3 regions of the Virgibacillus kekensis genome follow, and region 2 is predicted to be linked to each of the others. Evidence: riboswitches for the same ligand, from Rfam matches in the RefSeq annotation. Region 2 holds a riboswitch; each other region holds the start of a gene.
What was found. A riboswitch is a leader RNA that binds a small molecule or an ion and turns the genes downstream of it on or off. The one in region 2 is predicted to bind thiamine pyrophosphate.

Region 1 (6,498 bases), on a different contig from region 2:
AGTGAAATATCAGCAGAAATGAATGCTGTTAAAACACTACTGGATCAAAAGATTAGCATAATTAACGATTCGACATGGAAAGAACTTCTCCGAAACCCTGCTTTAAAGGAATTGGAATTTGTTCTTAATGAATATAGAGAAAAAGCAAAAGAACTTTTGCCGTCCGAACAGGAGATGCTGATCAATGATCTGGCGGTTGATGGCTATCATGGATGGAGTCAGATGTATGACACGATAGTTGGGAATATGGAAGTGGAAATCGATGAAAATGGCGAGCAGAAATCATATTCAGTTGGTCAAGCGTCAAATAAAATGAGCAGCCCTGATCGCTCTGTTCGTAAGCATGTGTTCGAACAATTAAACCAAGCATGGGGCAGCAATGCTGATTTGTTTGGTCAGACATTGAATCACTTGGCAGGGTTCAGACTGCAGAAATATAAACATCGTAACTGGCAGCATGTATTAAAGGAACCACTGGCCATTAACCGGATGAAAAAAGAGACACTTGATGCAATGTGGGAAGCTATCAATAAAAACAAGCATCACTTTGTTAAGTTTTTGCAGAAAAAGGCGGATTTACTGGGATTGGAAAAGTTGAGTATATACGATATTGGGGCACCTGTATCCAAGTCAGTGAAAACCTCAAGTTACACAGAGGGGGCGAATTTTATCGTTGATCAGTTTGGTGAATTCAGTCCCAAAATGGCCGATTTTGCGCGCATTGCATTTGAAAACCGCTGGATTGAGGCGGAAGACCGGGCAGGAAAGCGTCCAGGTGGTTTTTGTACAAGTTTCCCTCAAAGTGAACAGACTCGGATTTTCATGACCTATTCAGGAACCTCATCTAATATAGCAACACTCGCGCATGAACTGGGACATGGTTTTCACCAGTATGTAATGAATGATTTAAATGGACTTAATCAGGGGTACGCGATGAACGTGGCAGAAACAGCATCGACCTTTGCTGAGATGATTGTTGCGGATGCGTCTGTAAGAAACGCAAAGAATAAAGAAGAAAAACTGGCATTGCTTGAGGATAAGATCCAGCGTAGTGTTGCATTTTTTATGAATATCCATGCAAGATTTATATTTGAACAGCGCTTTTATGAGGAACGGAAACAGGGAATGGTATCGGTTGACCGGATGAATGAACTGATGGTCGAAGCACAGAAAGAAGCCTACTGTGATTCGCTTGATGAATATGACCCGCATTTCTGGGCATCCAAATTGCATTTCCATATTACCGGGGTTCCGTTTTATAACTTTCCATATACATTCGGATATTTATTCAGCCTTGGTATCTATGCACATGCACAAGAATTGGGCGGAGGATTTGAGGATGACTATATTGCACTTCTCCGCGACACCGGCCGTATGACGGTGGAGAGTCTGGCGAAAAAACATTTGAATGTTGATTTGACTCAACCGGAATTCTGGGAGAATGCAATTCAGCTTTGTGTTCGGGATGTAGAGGAATTTATGGCACTGTAAAATAAACTTCAGTACTGTTGTTATATTCAGAATGGTACGTTATAATTAGTATAGCGAAAAAAGCAGAATAGTAGAAGCCTACAGGGGGAGCCATTTGGCTGAGAGTGAACATAGTTATTTGTTCTTACCCTTTGAACCTGTTAGTTAGTACTAACGTAGGGATGGTGGCTTTTTTGATGGATTTTTTTAGGCAATGTGAGCGGATTTCCCCATCAGGAAGCTTCCCCTTGGCATTGCTTTTTTTGTGATCAAAAAAATTCCGCACGGCAGGGTGGTCTGCCGGCAAAGGGGGAGAGGTTTATATGCGTTCCAAACGTACGTTATTTTTGATTGAGGTGGCTATTTTTGCTGCTATGGCACTATTGCTCGATATTATACCATTTCTGAAGTTTGCAATTTGGCCACAAGGTGGTTCAGTATCCTTTGCAATGATTCCCATATTTATTGTTGCGTTCCGTTGGGGATTAAAAGGGGGACTTACAGCTGGTTTTCTGTTCGGAATGTTGCAGGTTGTGATGTCCGGACCGATCATTTTAACTCCTGTCCAGGGATTCCTCGACTATATCGTAGCATTTACTGTTATAGGTACGGCTGGAGTGTTTGCTAAGCCAGTTCAAAAAGCAATAAAGAATAGTAAACCGCTGCAAAGTTTCAGTTATATTACAATGGGTGTATTCATTGGTTCCGGGCTAAGATTTTTGGCGCACTTTATTGCGGGTATTGCCTTTTTCGGACACTATGCACCTGAAGGACAGCCGGTTTGGTTGTACTCACTGTTGTACAGCGGATCATATATGTTGCCTTCATTTATTTTAAGTGCAATACTCGTATTTCTGTTATTTTACAAACAGCCAAGAACGTTACTACAGGCTGCATAATTGAATATGGACTCCGCTCACAGAGAACAGCCCTGCTTATAACGAGGGCTGTTTTTTTTTCTGTTTTATTGAAGCCTTATTGAGCAGTTAATATAAACTGTGACATAACAGCGAGACTTCGCTCCGGAAATACACTACGCTTTCCGCGGGCAACGCTTCAACTTCCTCGGAAGAAGACCACTTCCTGCGGGATTTTCAGCTGTTGCTTTTCCCGCTGGAGTCTCCATGTATTTCCGTCGCTGGATTGAAATTGATTTATACTTATATCAACGCCAAACGCCTATTAGCGCAGGCAGAATGCGTAGACTCCTGGGGGAACAGCACGAGTCCGAAGACCCCGCAGCGACGTTCTTTCCGCGAGGAGGCTGAGGCCGTGCCCCCGGAAAGCGAAGGATTCTGACGTAGCGGTAGGTACGGCTGTTATGTCGCAGTTTATATCAATTGCTAGGTAAGCCACAAAGATTAAGTGACAACTTATATGATAAAATAGTACTATAATATTTCGAATGTTTAGAAGGGGAGGGTTATAAGTGAGGGAGCTTATCGGGGAATGCGGTTCATGCGGTAAGCCTATCTATTGTAAAGACGGTTTTTTTGACGGGGATCAAATAGATGGTAAACTGCTGTGCAATGAATGTAGTGATAATCGGGATACAGGTAGTAACTAACTAAGATAAAAATTATTTTAAGCGATATAGGAGTATAGCACCGCTTCTTTTCCCTGTGCATAGGCTATAGCACACGCTGGAAAGGAAGTGTTAAACAGTGGAGCTTACTGTATCGCACTGGTTGTATGGTTTATTTACACTGATTATTATATTAACTATGATTTTCAGAAAAGGGGTTGTGCTTCCATCCTTGCTCGGGACTTTTGTAATAGCTTGGGTATTCAAGGGAAGCTTGATTGACGGTTTTACTGCAATATTCAATGCTAACCTCGTAGCTGCAAAAGAATTATTCAGTATCTTTTTGATTATCACATTTATGATGGCATTACTTCATTCCTTACGTGACTTGGGAGCCGACCGCAGAATGATTCAGCCAATCCAGAAAATTATGGTCAACGGTCATGTTTCGTTCTTTGTGCTGGTGGCAGTTACGTATGTAATCTCACTGTTTTTCTGGCCTACCCCCGCGGTTCCATTAATATGTGCTCTTTTGGTCCCCGCAGCAATCAGGTCTGGACTGCCGGCGCTTACAGCTGCAGTAGCGGTGGCGTTGGCTGGTCAGGGTATGGCACTGTCATCTGATTATATTGTTCAGGTGGCACCTAGTCTATCGGCAAAATCAGCCGGAATTGACGTTGGCATGGTTACGGATAAGGCACTGATTCTTTCAGTTATAACCGGTGTAACTGCTATTGGTCTAGCATATTTATTTTACCGCAAGTCCATCCGGTCAAAGGACAGTGAACTTAATGAAATTGAACTACAGGCTATGCAGGCGGCAGATCAGTCAAAAAATAAATCGGTTGGCACTAATCTACCGCTGTGGAGCAAAGTATTTGCCATATTAGTACCAATTTCACTGTTGGCTGTCGTGGTATATATGATGTACACCAAGCTTTTATCAGGGCGAATGAGCGGTTTTGAAGGTGGTGACGGAGCTGCATTTATTGGTGGAGTAGCAGTAATTCTTCTGTTATTATCTTCGGTTGCCTTCGGACGGGAAAAAGCGCTCGATTATATCAGCAACCATATTACCGATGGGTTTGTATTCGCGTTTAAAGCCATGGGACCGGTTATCCCGATTGCTGGATTCTTTTTTCTTGGAAGTTCTGACTTTTCGGGGAGTATCCTAGGCGTTGGGGAAAACTCACCAGCATTATTGTTTGACCTTGTACAGTCTACTCAGGAGTTTCTTCCGCAAAGTGCCTTTCTTGCAGGGTTCAGTGTGCTGATCATCGGGATTATCACGGGGCTTGATGGCTCAGGGTTCTCCGGACTGCCACTTACTGGTGCACTTGCTGCTTCCTTACAGAATGGCTCAATAGATGCGGGAACACTTGCAGCAATCGGACAGATGGGTTCTATCTGGACCGGCGGTGGAACGATTGTAGCCTGGTCGTCCGTAATAGCGATTGCCGGATTCTGCGGTGTATCCGTCATGGAATTGGTTCGGAAAAACTTTATACCTGTGATAATTGGGCTTATTATATCGACCGTGTTTGCGGTGATTTTCTTGTAATGCTTCCCGGAAATAATGTTAATCCTCTATCCAAAACGGTTATAGGTACTAGCAGAGAGTTTTTATAAATTCAGCAGAAAACATATCAGAAGATGGAGGTTTTAGTTTATGGCAAAGAGTACCGGTCAAATAGTTCAGGATTCTCTGGATGCGTTAATGGAGGATGAAACATTTATGCCTGATTGTACAGGAGATGAACGTAAAAAGGCGTTCACTTCACTGGCATCCATTCTTTCGACCCCAAATCATGTAAATAAATCTTTTCTACGGATCCCGCTCGATAATGGAAAAGTAATCCGTGTACCAGCCTTCCGGGTACAGCATAATAATGTGCTTGGCCCGTATAAAGGTGGTATCCGTTTTCACGAATCAGTAAATGAAGAAGAAGTTATGAATCTTGCAGCACTCATGACCCTGAAAAATGCGCTGCATGAAGTGCCGTTTGGCGGCGGAAAAGGTGGGGTTGTGATTAATCCACGGGAATACAGTTCTAAAGAGCTTTACATGATGTGTAAAAAATATGTGCAGTATTTCAGTGAAATCCTAGGCCCTGATAAAGATATCCCGGCGCCGGATGTAGGAACCAGCGCCCGCGAAATGGACTGGATGATGGGAGAATACAAGAGTATCAGACCAGGAGTTCCATACCGTGGCAGCTTTACTGGTAAAAGTGTAGAGAATGGCGGGTCACTTGGCCGTAGGGAAGCAACAGGTAAAGGTGTATATTTCACATTCCGTTATATGCTTCATAACTTCCTGAACGATCAAGGGAAGTGGCTTTCTAATCTGGATAATATTTTTGCCAAGACGGCACTTGCCCATAAAGACAAAACGATTACTATGGCAATCCAGGGATTTGGTAATGTAGGTTCCGTTGCTGCACAGGAGGCTTATCAGTGTAATTACTTGAATAATAAAGTTGTAGCAGTCAGTGACCGGAATGTAGCACTTTATAATTCTGACGGACTGGATATTCCAAATCTGATTAAATACACTTCCAAAAATAATGGTGATCTCCCAACTGATGAAAAACAATTAAAGCAAGCAGAAGTACAGGCAGAAATAAAAAACCGTGACGATGTCTTGACACTTGATGTGGATGTTCTTATCCTTGCGGCTCTTGAAGATCAGCTTCATAAAGACAACATGAAAGAAATCAAGGCACAAATTATTGTAGAGGGTGCCAATGCGCCAGTAACTGGTGATGCAGATAAGTATCTTAGTGAAAAAGGTGTCATTATCATTCCGGATATCCTTGCTAACGCAGGTGGTGTAATTGTCTCCTACTTTGAGTGGCTGCAGGGAAGGGAGACGCAGTTCCACAGCGAGGAGGAAATCTATAAGCGGTTATTTGACAAAATGAAGTACACCTTTGATACAATCCTGCCTCAATTTTTCGGGGATCCGTTCCCATTACGGCAGAACTGTTATATCCATGCAGTAATGAAAATATCAGACATCTTATACAGACAAGGTAAACTCTACTAATATAGTAAAAGAAGGTATTCCGCAGAATAAACGGAATACCTTCTTTTTTTAAAAATAAAATTATAATATACGGTAAAAGATACAATGTTTTAAATAGTTAGTTAGCGGGAAACAAAGAATATGAGTATTTATGGAAAGGGGGACTTCGATGAAAAGAGACAGCTTGTCATTTTGGCAAACGGCAAAATATCATCATCACTTAAAGATGACGGAAGATGATGAGGTTGCCAGAGAATCTGCAATTACCATCATGATCAATGGCGAGCAGTATGCAACAATTGTCTGTACGCTGGAGAGTATCGCGGAAATGGCATATGGTTTTCTTGCTTCGGAAGGGATTATCCGTTCACCAGATCAGGTTAAAAGTTTGACAATTGATAAAGCAAAAGGATTTGTCTACCTTGATTTGTCGACTAAGGTGGAAGTTTCCGAACGAACTGAACGGTGGATTGGT
Region 2 (6,498 bases):
ATGAAATGGTACATATCAGGCAAATGCTGAGAGCCGCCTCGATTGCCTTTCGTCTGGAGGGAGAACCGCGTCTTACTCATACGCCCCTTCTGGTGGAAAATGTGGTAAGCATGTGCTTACGGGAAGCAATAACCAATGTGGTTAAACACAGCGAGGCAACGATTTGCACTGTTAATATAAATCAATCACCGGATGAACTGGTCCTGAAAGTCAGCGACAATGGAAAAGGGATGGACTATCAGGAGAACTTTCAACGGAAAAACGGAATTAAAGGTATGCGGGAACGTCTTGAATTTGTTAATGGCAGTCTTGAAATAAAACCAGACAATGGCACGGAGCTTATATTCAGGTTTCCGAACGCCATTCAGCAGTCAAAACAGGGGGAAAGAACATGATACGGATTGTAATCGCAGAAGACCAGGGGATGCTGCTTGGTGCATTGGGATCTCTGCTTAATCTGGAAGAGGACATGGAAGTCGTGGGGAAGGCAAAAAACGGTGAAGAGGCAGTAAATCTGGTTAAGCAAAATAGCCCAGATATTTGTATCATGGATATCGAAATGCCGGTGAAAAGCGGGTTGGATGCTGCTGAGGAACTGAAAGAAGACCCATGTAAAGTGATTGTCCTGACCACATTTGCCCGCACGGGATATTTCGAACGTGCACGTAATGCCGGGGTCAGCGGCTACCTTCTAAAGGATGGTCCAAGCGATGAACTGGCTGATTCCATCCGGACAATAATGAAAGGCCGGAAAATATATGCACCCGAGTTGATCGACATGGCATATGATTCCGATAACCCGCTAACCGATCGTGAGACTGAAGTGATCGGATTGATTGCAGAGGGAAAAACGACAAAGGAAATTGCAGGGGAACTTTTTCTTACAAATGGGACGGTCCGTAATTATATTTCAGTTATTCTCGATAAGCTTCAGGCTGGCAACCGGATTGAAGCGGTTTCGAAGGCTAAAGAGAATGGCTGGCTGGAATAGATGGATGTATAATTAAACCAGCTCAACCGCAAAATAATGCGGAAAGGGGTGGTTAAATGGCTAACAAGAACAATCAATTTAAAGAAAACAAAAACCACGGTGAGCACCGTAACGGGCGCAAAAGCCAGTATAAGAACCACAGCACGCATGGCGGTGACAATGCACCGGATGAGTTTATTGATAGTAAAAAAGATGAATAACAAAGCATGTTCCAGCAGTGTGATAAACTAAATTCACACTGCTATTTTAATGGGGGAGGAACAGGATGGATACAGAGAGCATTTTCAAATCGGTACCTGAACTGTACACAAAAAATTACTTATTAAGAGGCCTCATTGTCGATGATGCAGCTGAGCTATTCTTATTTATGCAGGATACTGAAACGATGAAATACATAACACCAACCCCTGTGAAATCTGAGCGAGCTATGAAGGAAGAGGTTCAGCGTCAATTGGAGAAGTACGAGCTTCAAAAAGAAATCCCATGGGTGATTCTGAATAAGGAAAACGGCGAACTCATCGGTAAGTTCAGCTATCACAAACTCCACATGTGGCACCGGAAAGCTGAAATGGGGGTTGTTATCCGTAAAGAATACCAACGCTCAGGCGTCATGACGGAAATTATGCCGGAAGTATTACGGTTTGGCTTTCAAACGCTTAACCTTAACCGGATTGTCGGTGATATTTTTGCTGAAAACCGAGGTTCAGAGCGGCTGCTCGAAAAACACGGGTTCATAAAAGAGGGCGTATTAAGGCAAACTGATTTTGACGGGGAGAGATATCATGATACGGTCGTCTTCTCCCTTCTCAAGCCCGAATACGAGGGACAACGAATCGAATTGAAATAGAAGGTGACATGATGAACAGGGGTATGTTTCTGGATCGGGACGGCGTTATCAATGAAGTCCTAAGCAAACGAGTTAAATTTGTTAATAAACCGAATGATTTTTACCTCCTTGAAGGCGTCGGGGAGGCAGTAAAACAGTTCAACGACCTGGGTTTCAGGGTATTCGTTGTAACCAACCAGGGTGGAATTGGACTTGGCTATATGAAAGAGACTGCACTCGCCGAGGTTCACAAGAAAATGCGGTCGGAGCTTGAAACGTTTGAGGCGCGGATCGATGATATTGCCTACTGCCCGCACAAGCCGCATGCTAACTGTGCTTGCCGTAAGCCTAAACCTCAGCTGATCTTTGACCTGGCTGAAAAACATAACGTTGACCTTGCGGAGAGTTTTATGGTAGGTGACAGGCAGCCCGATATTGAAGCTGGAAAGGAAGCGGGTACAAAGACAGTGCTCGTAGGGAGTCGCGAGGGCGACCAGGTCAACGCCGATTATTCTTTTAAGGATCTCAGAGAATTTGCTGAATGGCTTACGAATAACGAGAAGGCAGGAGATTAATCCCTAGGCAAGCAAAAAAGGATTTTTTCCCTAGTTGGAGAATACTATATACCAATAGTAGAAAATTAGGGGGGATTTCATGAGTGGCAAAGGTAAAATTAAAGTGAACGATAACGGACCATTGCTTGTGACAGGAGACGTGGAACTGATCGATGCGGAAGGAAATGTCTTTGAAACGAAAAAAGCATTCTCCATATGCCGCTGTGGGCAGTCGTCCAACAAACCGTTTTGCGATGGTACACATAAGAAAATTGGGTTTGAAAGTGAAGTAATTGCAAAATAGATGATGTGTTTCATGACAAACGGATTTTAATTTGTTATCCTAAGGAAGAACAACTCAATATTTTCAATAAATTACTACTAGGGGTGCCCAAAGAACGAGGGCTGAGAGGGAAGCACGAACAGTTTCCCGACTCTTACGGACCTGATCTGGTTAATACCAGCGGAGGGAAGTAGTCTGATGATGAGCTTATTTTCAGCTATTTCGAGCCAGGTCCATAAACGGATCTGGCTTTTTTGATTTAGGTGCTGGGGCTATGGATTTCTAAAATACCGAATAAGCTTCGTCCAGTTCCAACGCTTAGTAGAATTCCCTCTTCGTGTTTTTTATCTCACACAGATCAGTACACCCTTTAATGAAAGGAGGGTCATATTGAATCGGACGCGGCTTTTAACGACGATGTCTGTTTTTGTGGCGATTGGTACATTAGGAGCACAATTACTCTGGTTCCCAGCAGGGGTCGCCAAGGCGTATCCCGTCCAGCATGCGGTTAATGTTATGGCTGCAGTGACACTCGGACCAGGTCCGGCGGTTATGATTGCATTTATGATTGGTTTGCTGCGCAATATGCTTGGGCTTGGTACGCTGCTGGCGTTTCCCGGTGGCATGATCGGTGCATTTTTAGGGTTATCTATTTCGAAAGACTGGTAAAAAAGGAATGGCAGCGCTTGGTGAAGCAATTGGTACCGGTATAATCGGAGCACTTTTTGCTGTGCCCTTTGCAAAAATACTTATGGGAAGCTCTGTCGGAGCATTATTTTTTATCCCATCGTTTCTGGTCAGCAGTGTTACAGGGGCATTGATAGGCTGGCTGGTTGTTTCGAAAATTGAGCAGAGAAATATATTACAAAATAGCATATAGGAAAACTACTAGGGGCGCTGTAATGGCTGAGAAAAGGATGATATTCCTTAGTCCCTTTGAACCTGATCTGGATAATGCCAGCGCAGGAAAGTAGTCGGAGCGTTACTATACCCTCTATTAATCTACTTTTATTCTCCCTAGTAGCTTCCTGTATCAAACAGGAGGAATAATATGACATTCACACAAACTTTACGAGAAGAAAATCAGGATATATTTCATGCGATATTTGACCATCCATTTGTTGATGGTATTGGAAAAGGGGAGGTTCCTGCTGAGTCAATTAAACATTATATTAAAGCAGACTTTGAATATCTTAATGCGTTCATGCGTGTTTATGGGATTGCCCTTGCGAAGTCGCAAAACAGGGACGATATTAACTTTTTCCATGAAAAAATCCAATTTATTTTGAACAGTGAGATTCACCCGCATCACAATTTTTGTGACTATGTAGGAGTGGATTATGAAGGGCTTCAAGGTTATCCTCTCCCGCCATCAGCTGATCATTACATCAAACATATGATGCATCACGCGCAAACAGGCGGTCTTGGCGAGATTTTAAGTGCTCTGTTACCTTGTCCGTGGACCTATCTGGAAATTGGCCGGGAGTTAATGAGTACGTTTAATCCAACAAGCGACCATCCTTTCTACCCGTGGATCAGTTTCTATGCGGATGAACGAACTGCAGCCACGACTTTGGAAATGCGCGAGCGTCTGGATGCTATTGCAGCGGATTCATCTAAACATGAACAGTTAAAAATGAAAGATGCATTCCGAAAAAGCTGTCAGCTGGAATTGGCATTCTGGGAAATGGCGTATACATGTGAAGAGTGGCCTGAGTCGGTGGTCAGCCGATGAGAAATATCCCATGTGCACTGACAATTGCCGGAACTGATCCTAGTGGCGGGGCAGGAATTCATGCGGATTTGAAGACCTTTCAGGAATTAAAAACATACGGGATGTCGGTCATTACCTCTGTGGTTGCACAAAATACCACTGGTGTTCAGGCCGTTCATCATATTCCTGTCAATATGATTGAACAACAGCTCGATTCCGTTATATCGGATATGCCGCTTCATGCATTCAAAACGGGCATGATTCCAACCATTGAGATAATGGAAATGCTTGCTGGAAAAGTATCTGAATTGGATGTTCCATACGTGATGGACCCTGTTATGGTCGCCACAAGTGGAGACCCATTAATTGCAGAGGATGCCCGTACTTACTTGCGTGACCATCTTTTGCCGATGACATCCTTGGTAACACCGAATATTTCGGAAGCGGAAGAAATCACAGGAGAAAAAATCGAAACACTTGAGGATATGAGATGTGCTGCTGCTTTAATTGTCCACGAGTTCGGTGCAGGTGCTGCATTGATTAAAGGCGGACATCTTAAAGGGGATGCAATTGATTTTTTATATGACGGCGAAAGCATCCATTCATTTTCTTCAGAACGTATTGAAACAACGAATACACATGGCACCGGCTGCACTTATTCAGCGGCAATTACAGCGTATTTGAGCCAGGGATATTCTTTAGGGGACGCAGTTAAACAAGCAAAAGACTTTGTGACGGCTGCAATCCGCCATTCATTTTCGATTGGCAAGGGAAACGGACCAACCAATCATTGGGCACATCGTAGCGAAGGAGTGGAACAATGAATAAATCGATTATTAACAAAGTAAGAGAAACAAGTCCATTGATCCACCATTTGACTAATCAGGTCGTCATGAATTTTACGGCAAATGGTTTATTATCATTTGGCGGAATACCTGTTATGGCAAAATCTGAGGAGGAAGCCAGTGACATGGCAACCCTGGCTGACGGTGTGTTGCTGAACATTGGAACAATAACGAAGCAGGAAATCCCTGCGATGATTAAAGCTGGAAAAGCTGCAAACGAGAAGGGGATTCCCGTAGTAGTGGACCCGGTTGGTGTAGCGGCAACACCTTTTAGGACAGCAGTTATGAAAAAAATATTAAGCGAGGTTCATCCAACGATCATCAAAGGGAATGCTGGGGAGCTTGCACACCTGGTGGAAATACCTTGGAAAACAAAAGGTGTCGAATCTGTAGGTGATGGGGATACGGATGAAATCGCCTTAAAAGTAGCGGAGGTTTATCAGACCGCTGTTTTACTGACTGGAAAGACCGATGTCATTTGTACTTCAAATGGGCTTGCCTATAATGAGACAGGACATTCGCTGCTTGCTAAAGTGACCGGAGCCGGCTGCCTGTTAGGTTCTATAGCTGCAGCATGTTTGACCACAGATGACCCCGTTGATCAACAACTGTTGGCCGCGACGGCATTTTACGGGTCAGCTGCAGAACATGCTGCTGACAGGGCAGATGTATCCGGACCGGGTACTTTCGTTCCACATTTTATTGATGCTCTGTCACTTGATTCCACTAATTTAAGCGGAGTAAGCAAATGAATCTAAGAAAATATCTAATTATGGGAAGCCAAAATTGTGATAGGGATCCAGTAATTATTTTAGAAGAAGCTATTAATAGCGGAATCACAGCATTTCAGTTTCGCGAAAAAGGTCCCGGGTCCCTGAACGGAAGGGATAAATTGGAGTTAGGACGGAAACTGCGCAGCATATGTAAACGGGAAAACATATTATTTTTAGTAAATGATGATGTGAGTCTGGTCGACCCGTTGGAAGCGGATGGGATACATGTTGGCCAGGATGATATTTCCGTTGTGGAATTGCGAAGACGTTTCCCTGATAAACTCATCGGACTTTCCGTATCGAATGACGCTGAAGTAGCGAATAGTCCCATTGATAGGGTTGATTATTTTGGAGCGGGTCCTATCTTCCCGACATCCACCAAACATGATGCCAAGTCTCCGGTAGGTTTGGAATGGATTGAAAAGCTAAAAAAGCTGTACCCAAATCTGCCCGTGGTCGGTATTGGCGGGATAAACACAAGAAATGCCTCATCGGTCATGAAAAGTGGTGCT
Region 3 (6,498 bases), 430 kb from region 2:
CAAGAAAAGCATCAATCGTATTCTCAAACCCCTCTGTAATAGTTTCCTCGTACTGTATTTTTCCTTCCTGCAGCCATCCAGCTAACGCTTCTAAACCTTCTTTGAAACGCTCAGAATAATCGCCAACTGTGAAACCTTTCATTAAAGCGCTCGATTTAATCAAATAGCTTTGAACACGTAAGCCAACATCAGCTTCTTTGTTATTATAGGCGGAAATTGCCCCACATACGGGGATACGCGCAAATTTATTCAACAGAGGAAGTACGGCATCACCGATTTCACCGCCAACATTTTCGTAGTAAACATCAATTCCATTCGGACATGCTTTGCCTAACGCAGCTGGTACGTCCTCTGTTTTATAATTGATTGCTGCATCAAATCCTAATTCATTTATAAGGTAATCTGTTTTCTCAGCAGAACCAGCAATTCCCACAACACGTGTGCCTTTAATCTTAGCAATTTGACCGACCATAGAACCGACGGCACCAGCCGCTCCCGATACAACAACCGTTTCACCTTCTTTAGGCTGACCAATATCCAGCAATCCAAAATAAGCCGTCAAACCTGTCATCCCTAAAACACTTAAATAAGCAGACGCTGGAGCAAGTTTCGTATCAATTTTTCGAATCTCAGATTCCTTAGCAACCGAATATTGCTGCCATCCTAGCATACCTGTTACGATATCACCTTTTTCATAGTTCGGTAATTTTGATTCAACTACCTGTCCAACCACACCACTTGAAATAACCGTATTTAACTCGAATGGAGGGACATAAGACTTCACATCATTCATTCTGCCTCTTAAATATGGATCAACAGAAATATAGTTGGTCCGAATAAGTACTTCACCTTCAGCCGGCTCACCGATGGGCGCCTGCGTAAATTCAAAGTCTTCTTTAACCGGCGTGCCAACTGGTCTATTTACGAGTTTGATTTGCTGTTGCAATCTAATCATCCTTTCTTGTATATACAACTATACAGGTATAGGCCATTGCTGAGCCAATGTTAGGATTTCTACAGTCACATAAACGCTCAACTACAAAAAACCCCTGTTTTTTCTAGCAGACATTCTGTTTAGTGAGCCGAAACTGGGCCTTCTGCCTAAAGAAAAATATAAAAAACAGAAAAGGATGCCACAACAGAATGTATGCGAACGGAGGGCAGGCCAGTTCGGCAAAAGAAAACACATCTATGGAATCCTTTATACAAACATTCCTCCCGAAACGGTGAACCTACTGGAACATTACCCGAAATGTTCCACTTGTTTGATAGAAGTATATACCTTCACAGTAAAAGACCCACCAAGTAAAATGAGAAACTACTCAGTGGGCCAGGTATTAGGTAATTCACTTTTCTTACGGTTTTCATTTCAAATACATGAAAGCTTAACCCTATTTACCGGCTCTTTCGTTCAACACTCGTTACTTTCCACCCCTTCTGATCAACCCACTGGAGGTTAACAACGTACATCCAATCCTGGACACCGTCAGGGCTGACTTTGCCGACTGATTTGTGTGGTCCGCCGCCGTTTTCCAGTCGCCAAAGCGTCATGCTGTCGTCCAAACCGGTTGCCATTTTTATCGCTTTTACTTTTTCATTCCAATCGACTGTTCCTCTTTCGTAGCTGGACGTATGCTCACCGGTCTGGGAAGTGCCGATGGGTTTTCCAATCTGGGATTCGTTCGGACCGCTATCATCCTGCTGGGATTGATTGTCATCCTGGTTTTCCTGTGCGGTACTGCTATTTTCATCACGTTCGGTATCGTCGCCTTCTTCAACTTCCAATTGGTCAATCGCATCCTCGTTTTGCTCGGAGGATTCATCTTCATCTTGATTGCTGCTCTCTTCTTGTTTAGAACCTTTTGCTTCGGATTGCTGCTCGTTATTTTCATCTTCCGTGATTTTCATTTCTTCCTTATTAGGATCACTGTCAGACGCATCGTTGGTCTCGCCGTCTTTGGCAGTATCATTACCCCCAAATATAAGGTTTGCTCCGACAATTAATATGAGTGCAAAAACTAAAATTATAAGCGAGTTAAGGATGATATTTTTTTTGCTTCTTCGTTTGCGAAACATATCTGCTCTATTTCTCATGTTGATCTCCTTTCCAATCCAAAATAAAAACGAAATTGTCGTCTGAGAAAATTCCTGGTCTTGCAGATTTGATAGAAGGCATTAAAAGTTTCTCTAACAAAATCTATTCGATTTTATAAAAGTTTTTATGGGGTTCTAATTTACCATCCCTGTCAATCGCATCTTTTAAAAAACTTACACGGGAAATTATCATGGCTATAAATTGTCCCATCCAACCCTTCGAGAAAATCCGCCATCCAGATTTGAATGACCTGAATATATTTATTTTGATTTAAAATCCAATTTAAAGAAACTCTCCTAACTTAAAGGATTGAGTCAAGTATTTGTGAGAGTTTTTTAGACACTATTTATTTGGAGAATTCAGCCAAATAAAATAACATTGACATCAACCATTATCAAACGTAGGGATAGTGAGTAGCCACAAAATGAATCACCTGATAAAACAGATCTAATCGAAAGGAAACGGGAGAACCGTTCTCGCTTTACATTCCTGCTTTACCTCGTTAAAATAGTCATAGAAATTGCATGTTGATATAGCACTAGGGGAGCTATCATATAGCTGAGAAGAACTTACCTGTTCTGACCCTCATACCCGAACTATGGTAATGCTAGCGTGGGGAAGTGCCGTCGAATTTGTGTATTTTCATTAAACATCACGCAAATTTACTGCACTCCACTACAGGAATGCAGTTTTTTTGTACCACCAGAATATGGAGGTGAACACAATTTGAAGGAGACATGGGGATTTATTGATACAGGCTTTAATAGTGCGTCAGTTAATATGGCGCTCGATGAGAAATTGCTTGACTGGCACGGAGAGGGGAAAATACCTCCAACTTTACGGTTTTATGGTTGGTCGAAACCCAGTCTTTCTGTAGGACATTTTCAGAATGCTGAACGGGCGATTGATTTCTCCAACATGCAAAAGCATGAATGTGAATTCGTAAGACGGTTAACCGGTGGCAGTGCCGTATTGCATGATGATGAGCTGACTTATAGTATCGTCGTTTCAGAGGATAAGGACTATATTCCAACATCCATCCAGGCTGCCTATTATGTCTTATCAAAAGGTGTTCTGGAAGGTTATAAGCAGTTAGGTATTGAAGCAGATTATGCTACCCCGGAGAAAAAAGCGGAAAGAACGGATGTCTGTTTTGAAAAGCCTGCATTCTATGAAATGCTCGTAAATGGCAAAAAAGTTTCTGGAAACGCCCAGACGCGAAAACAAGGCGTGCTCCTGCAGCATGGATCGATTCCTATGAGTATGAATACAACTATGTTATTTGATTTGTTTAAGTTTCCAAATGAAAAAATAAGAGAAAAGAAGCGTAACACTTTTTCTGAAAAAGCAATTACCATAAATGAGATCACCAGGAAGCAGCATACATACGATGATTTAAAAGATGCATTTCAAAAAGGGTTCAAGGAAGAGCTAAATCTGGAATTCACTCCGCTTAAGCTTTCAGACAGTCAGTGGAGTGAGGTTTATGAATTAGCAAAATCAAAATATACCCAGGAAGAATGGAATTTATATCATCAAAGGAGTGTTTGACGGTGGCTAAACAAGAAGAATACATACGTAAACCAGAATGGCTTAAGACAAAAATTAATACCAACAAATCGTATAATGGTTTAAAAAAACTAATGCGCGAAAAGAAATTAAACACCGTTTGTGAGGAAGCACGTTGTCCAAATATCCATGAATGCTGGAGCGAAAGAAAAACTGCAACGTTTATGATTTTAGGCGACACATGTACAAGAGGCTGCCGGTTCTGCGCAGTAAAAACAGGACTTCCAAATGAACTTGACTGGGGCGAGCCTCAACGTGTTGCGGAGTCAGTAGGTATAATGGGCTTAAAGCATGCAGTAGTAACTGCGGTAGCCCGAGATGATTTAAACGACGGCGGTGCGGCAGTTTTCGCGGAAACAGTACGTGCTATCCGTCGCGAAAATCCTGGTGGCACAATTGAAATTTTACCATCTGATATGAAGGGCGATTACGAGAGCCTGCACACCTTGATGGATAGTGAACCGGATATTTTCAACCATAATATTGAAACAGTACGCCGGTTGACCAAAAAAGTTCGCGCCCGTGCCATGTATGACCGCTCGCTGCAATTACTGAAACGTGTCAAAGAAATTGCACCAAACACACCAACTAAATCGAGCATTATGGTTGGACTTGGTGAAACAAAAGAGGAAATTATTGAGGCTATGGATGACCTCCTGGCACATAATGTAGACATAATGACTATTGGACAATATCTGCAGCCAACAAAAAAGCACTTAAAGGTGGAAAGATATTACCATCCCGATGAGTTTGCCGAGCTAAAAGAAATTGCCTTAAAAAAAGGCTTCAAACATTGTGAATCCGGTCCGCTTGTCAGATCTTCCTATCACGCAGATGGGCAGGTCAGTCAAACCTCCGCACAACGCAGAATTAACTATATGAAGGAATACGAAAAGCATGAAAACAAGCAAGTAGATTCATCTTTTTAAAATGAACAAACCGGGGTAGTCACTTATGTGGCTACCCTTTTTTAAGCACGGGGACGGTTCCTGTTCTTCTTCGCATACTGGGACTGCTTATAAAATAAAATGCTATTCAATTTATCTTTGACGAAAATACCTTCTTGAGAAAATAAAAAGCCCTTCCCCCTAATAGGAAAGGACTTGAACACACTTCATCCGCTATACATCTCGCCTCTTATTTACGGAAAGTTCTTTAGCATTCCTATAAATTTGACACAGCGCTTCTAGCCGGTTCCCCGAAGCATCATTTAATCTATACCTCCGCCCCTCTGTCAGAGGATATTTTTTTATTGTATAATAATAAGTTTTCTCGCCAATGTTTTTTATAAGACCCTTATCTATCATGTTTAGAACCTAGCTTTAAAAATGAAGATTCGTTGAAGCAGAATCAATTTCTTTTAGGAAATGAGTAATCAACTGTCCAGCAGCAGCGGAGGTATAACGCTGTATATTCCTCGATATTTATTGGGCATCACGCCTCAGTGAAATATCGCTTTATACTGTTATATTGACTTTATAAATGGTAATAAATATAGATTTATCCGTCAGGTTCAATGGTTTCTAACAATCTTCCCCAACCATTTTCTTCAGTTGCGTAAAAGTCTCCTTTTACGACTCCGCCCCCTATAATATTTAAAGGCTTTAATAGATTTAATGGATCTGTACTGGATGCATTAATTTGAAGCTCCGCGTTATGTGTGTAAAATTTATCATGTAATACAAAATCCGGTGATGTGTCACGTTCGATAACTTCTTGCATCTGTATTCCACCGCTAGGCCTAGGAGTAGTACGTATATTTAAATGCGGAGTAGTTACAGGCTCATTAATACTATCCGTTTTATCTCTTATATTCGTTTTTATATCTACTATTACCTTTCCATCCTTTCTTGCAATCCCACGGTACTCCCCATTACTCTGATTCAGAGTTATCTCAGCATATTTCTTTGGGTATCCCCATAAATCCCTTCCTGCAGCTATTGCCGCATCCTTGTTCTCATACTCATAAATATAGTAACCACCATACTTATCTTTATATTTTACTGGAATCACCATTGCGCAATCCATATAGGAAACCTTATCGGTATTACTAAAGTCTGAAACGGAAATAACCATTTGATTATCAACGTATTCAAATGGTGTAAAAGAGAGGATTCGCTTTAACTCATCTTTGCGAACTTCTGCAATAACGAAAAGGGATACATAATTTTTGCATGTGTAAGGCACGAATGGGTCTGGAAATAGGGGAGCATGGACTGGAACATTATAACCGGTGTTACTGTTCATAATATTTAGCCTCCTTGGTGGATTTCAATTCATCATTTATGGAATCTGTCCTTTTTGTTAATTTACTAACTAAAAGTAATACAGTTATTGATGCAATGGTTGCAGGGATTAATTCATATAGATATGCTACCCATGGAGTGTTAATCCAAATTATTGTCACAAAAGTACCTGTAAAAATAGAGGAAAGAGCCCCTGCCTTTGTAACAACATTTGTATACAAAAGGAAAATTAGCAATGGCCCAAAACTTGCTGCTAAGCCTGCCCAAGCATAAAGAACCAGTGCGAAAACAGATTGGATATTCAAAAGTGCTATGAAAGTTGCAATGATACCAAGTGTAACCATTGTTATTCTTGAGATGAACATTAATTGTTTATTAGTATATGTCTTTTTTGATATTCCTTTAAGAAAATCACTTGCAAAAGATTGGGTTGAGACCATAATTTGAGAAGAAAATGTAGACTGGATTGCTGCAAATATAGCAGCTAATACAACACCTGCAAGCAATGGATTCATTGTCTCAATAGTCAATCTCGGAAAGATATATTCTGGATCATCTATGGCTGGGATTAGAACTCTCCCAATCAGA

Region 1: linked by a shared signal. The riboswitch ahead of thiT (energy-coupled thiamine transporter ThiT) and the one ahead of thiW (energy coupling factor transporter S component ThiW) in region 2 are both predicted to bind thiamine pyrophosphate.
Region 3: linked by a shared signal. The riboswitch ahead of ACFO3D_RS06740 (lipoate--protein ligase family protein) and the one ahead of thiW (energy coupling factor transporter S component ThiW) in region 2 are both predicted to bind thiamine pyrophosphate.

What each region holds. Positions count from the first base shown of each region.
Region 1 is NZ_JBHSFU010000003.1:43,296-49,793, forward strand. It holds gene ACFO3D_RS01575 (M3 family oligoendopeptidase) at 1-1,491, shown strand, start outside; TPP riboswitch at 1,565-1,670, shown strand; gene thiT (energy-coupled thiamine transporter ThiT) at 1,794-2,369, shown strand; gene ACFO3D_RS01585 (hypothetical protein) at 2,900-3,037, shown strand; gene ACFO3D_RS01590 (hypothetical protein) at 3,135-4,556, shown strand; gene ACFO3D_RS01595 (Glu/Leu/Phe/Val family dehydrogenase) at 4,665-6,044, shown strand; gene ACFO3D_RS01600 (formate dehydrogenase accessory sulfurtransferase FdhD) at 6,193-6,498, shown strand, end outside.
Region 2 is NZ_JBHSFU010000004.1:927,668-934,165, reverse strand. It holds gene ACFO3D_RS08720 (sensor histidine kinase) at 1-395, shown strand, start outside; gene ACFO3D_RS08715 (response regulator) at 392-991, shown strand; gene ACFO3D_RS08710 (hypothetical protein) at 1,048-1,191, shown strand; gene ACFO3D_RS08705 (GNAT family N-acetyltransferase) at 1,257-1,838, shown strand; gene ACFO3D_RS08700 (D-glycero-alpha-D-manno-heptose-1,7-bisphosphate 7-phosphatase) at 1,850-2,392, shown strand; gene ACFO3D_RS08695 (CDGSH iron-sulfur domain-containing protein) at 2,472-2,675, shown strand; TPP riboswitch at 2,745-2,860, shown strand; partial or broken gene thiW (energy coupling factor transporter S component ThiW) at 3,045-3,534, shown strand; TPP riboswitch at 3,535-3,640, shown strand; gene tenA (thiaminase II) at 3,706-4,389, shown strand; gene thiD (bifunctional hydroxymethylpyrimidine kinase/phosphomethylpyrimidine kinase) at 4,386-5,192, shown strand; gene thiM (hydroxyethylthiazole kinase) at 5,189-5,965, shown strand; gene thiE (thiamine phosphate synthase) at 5,962-6,498, shown strand, end outside.
Region 3 is NZ_JBHSFU010000004.1:500,851-507,348, forward strand. It holds gene ACFO3D_RS06730 (NADP-dependent oxidoreductase) at 1-955, opposite strand, end outside; gene ACFO3D_RS06735 (YrrS family protein) at 1,396-2,094, opposite strand; TPP riboswitch at 2,626-2,731, shown strand; gene ACFO3D_RS06740 (lipoate--protein ligase family protein) at 2,822-3,646, shown strand; gene lipA (lipoyl synthase) at 3,649-4,593, shown strand; gene ACFO3D_RS06750 (acetoacetate decarboxylase family protein) at 5,165-5,911, opposite strand; gene ACFO3D_RS06755 (sodium/proline symporter) at 5,901-6,498, opposite strand, start outside.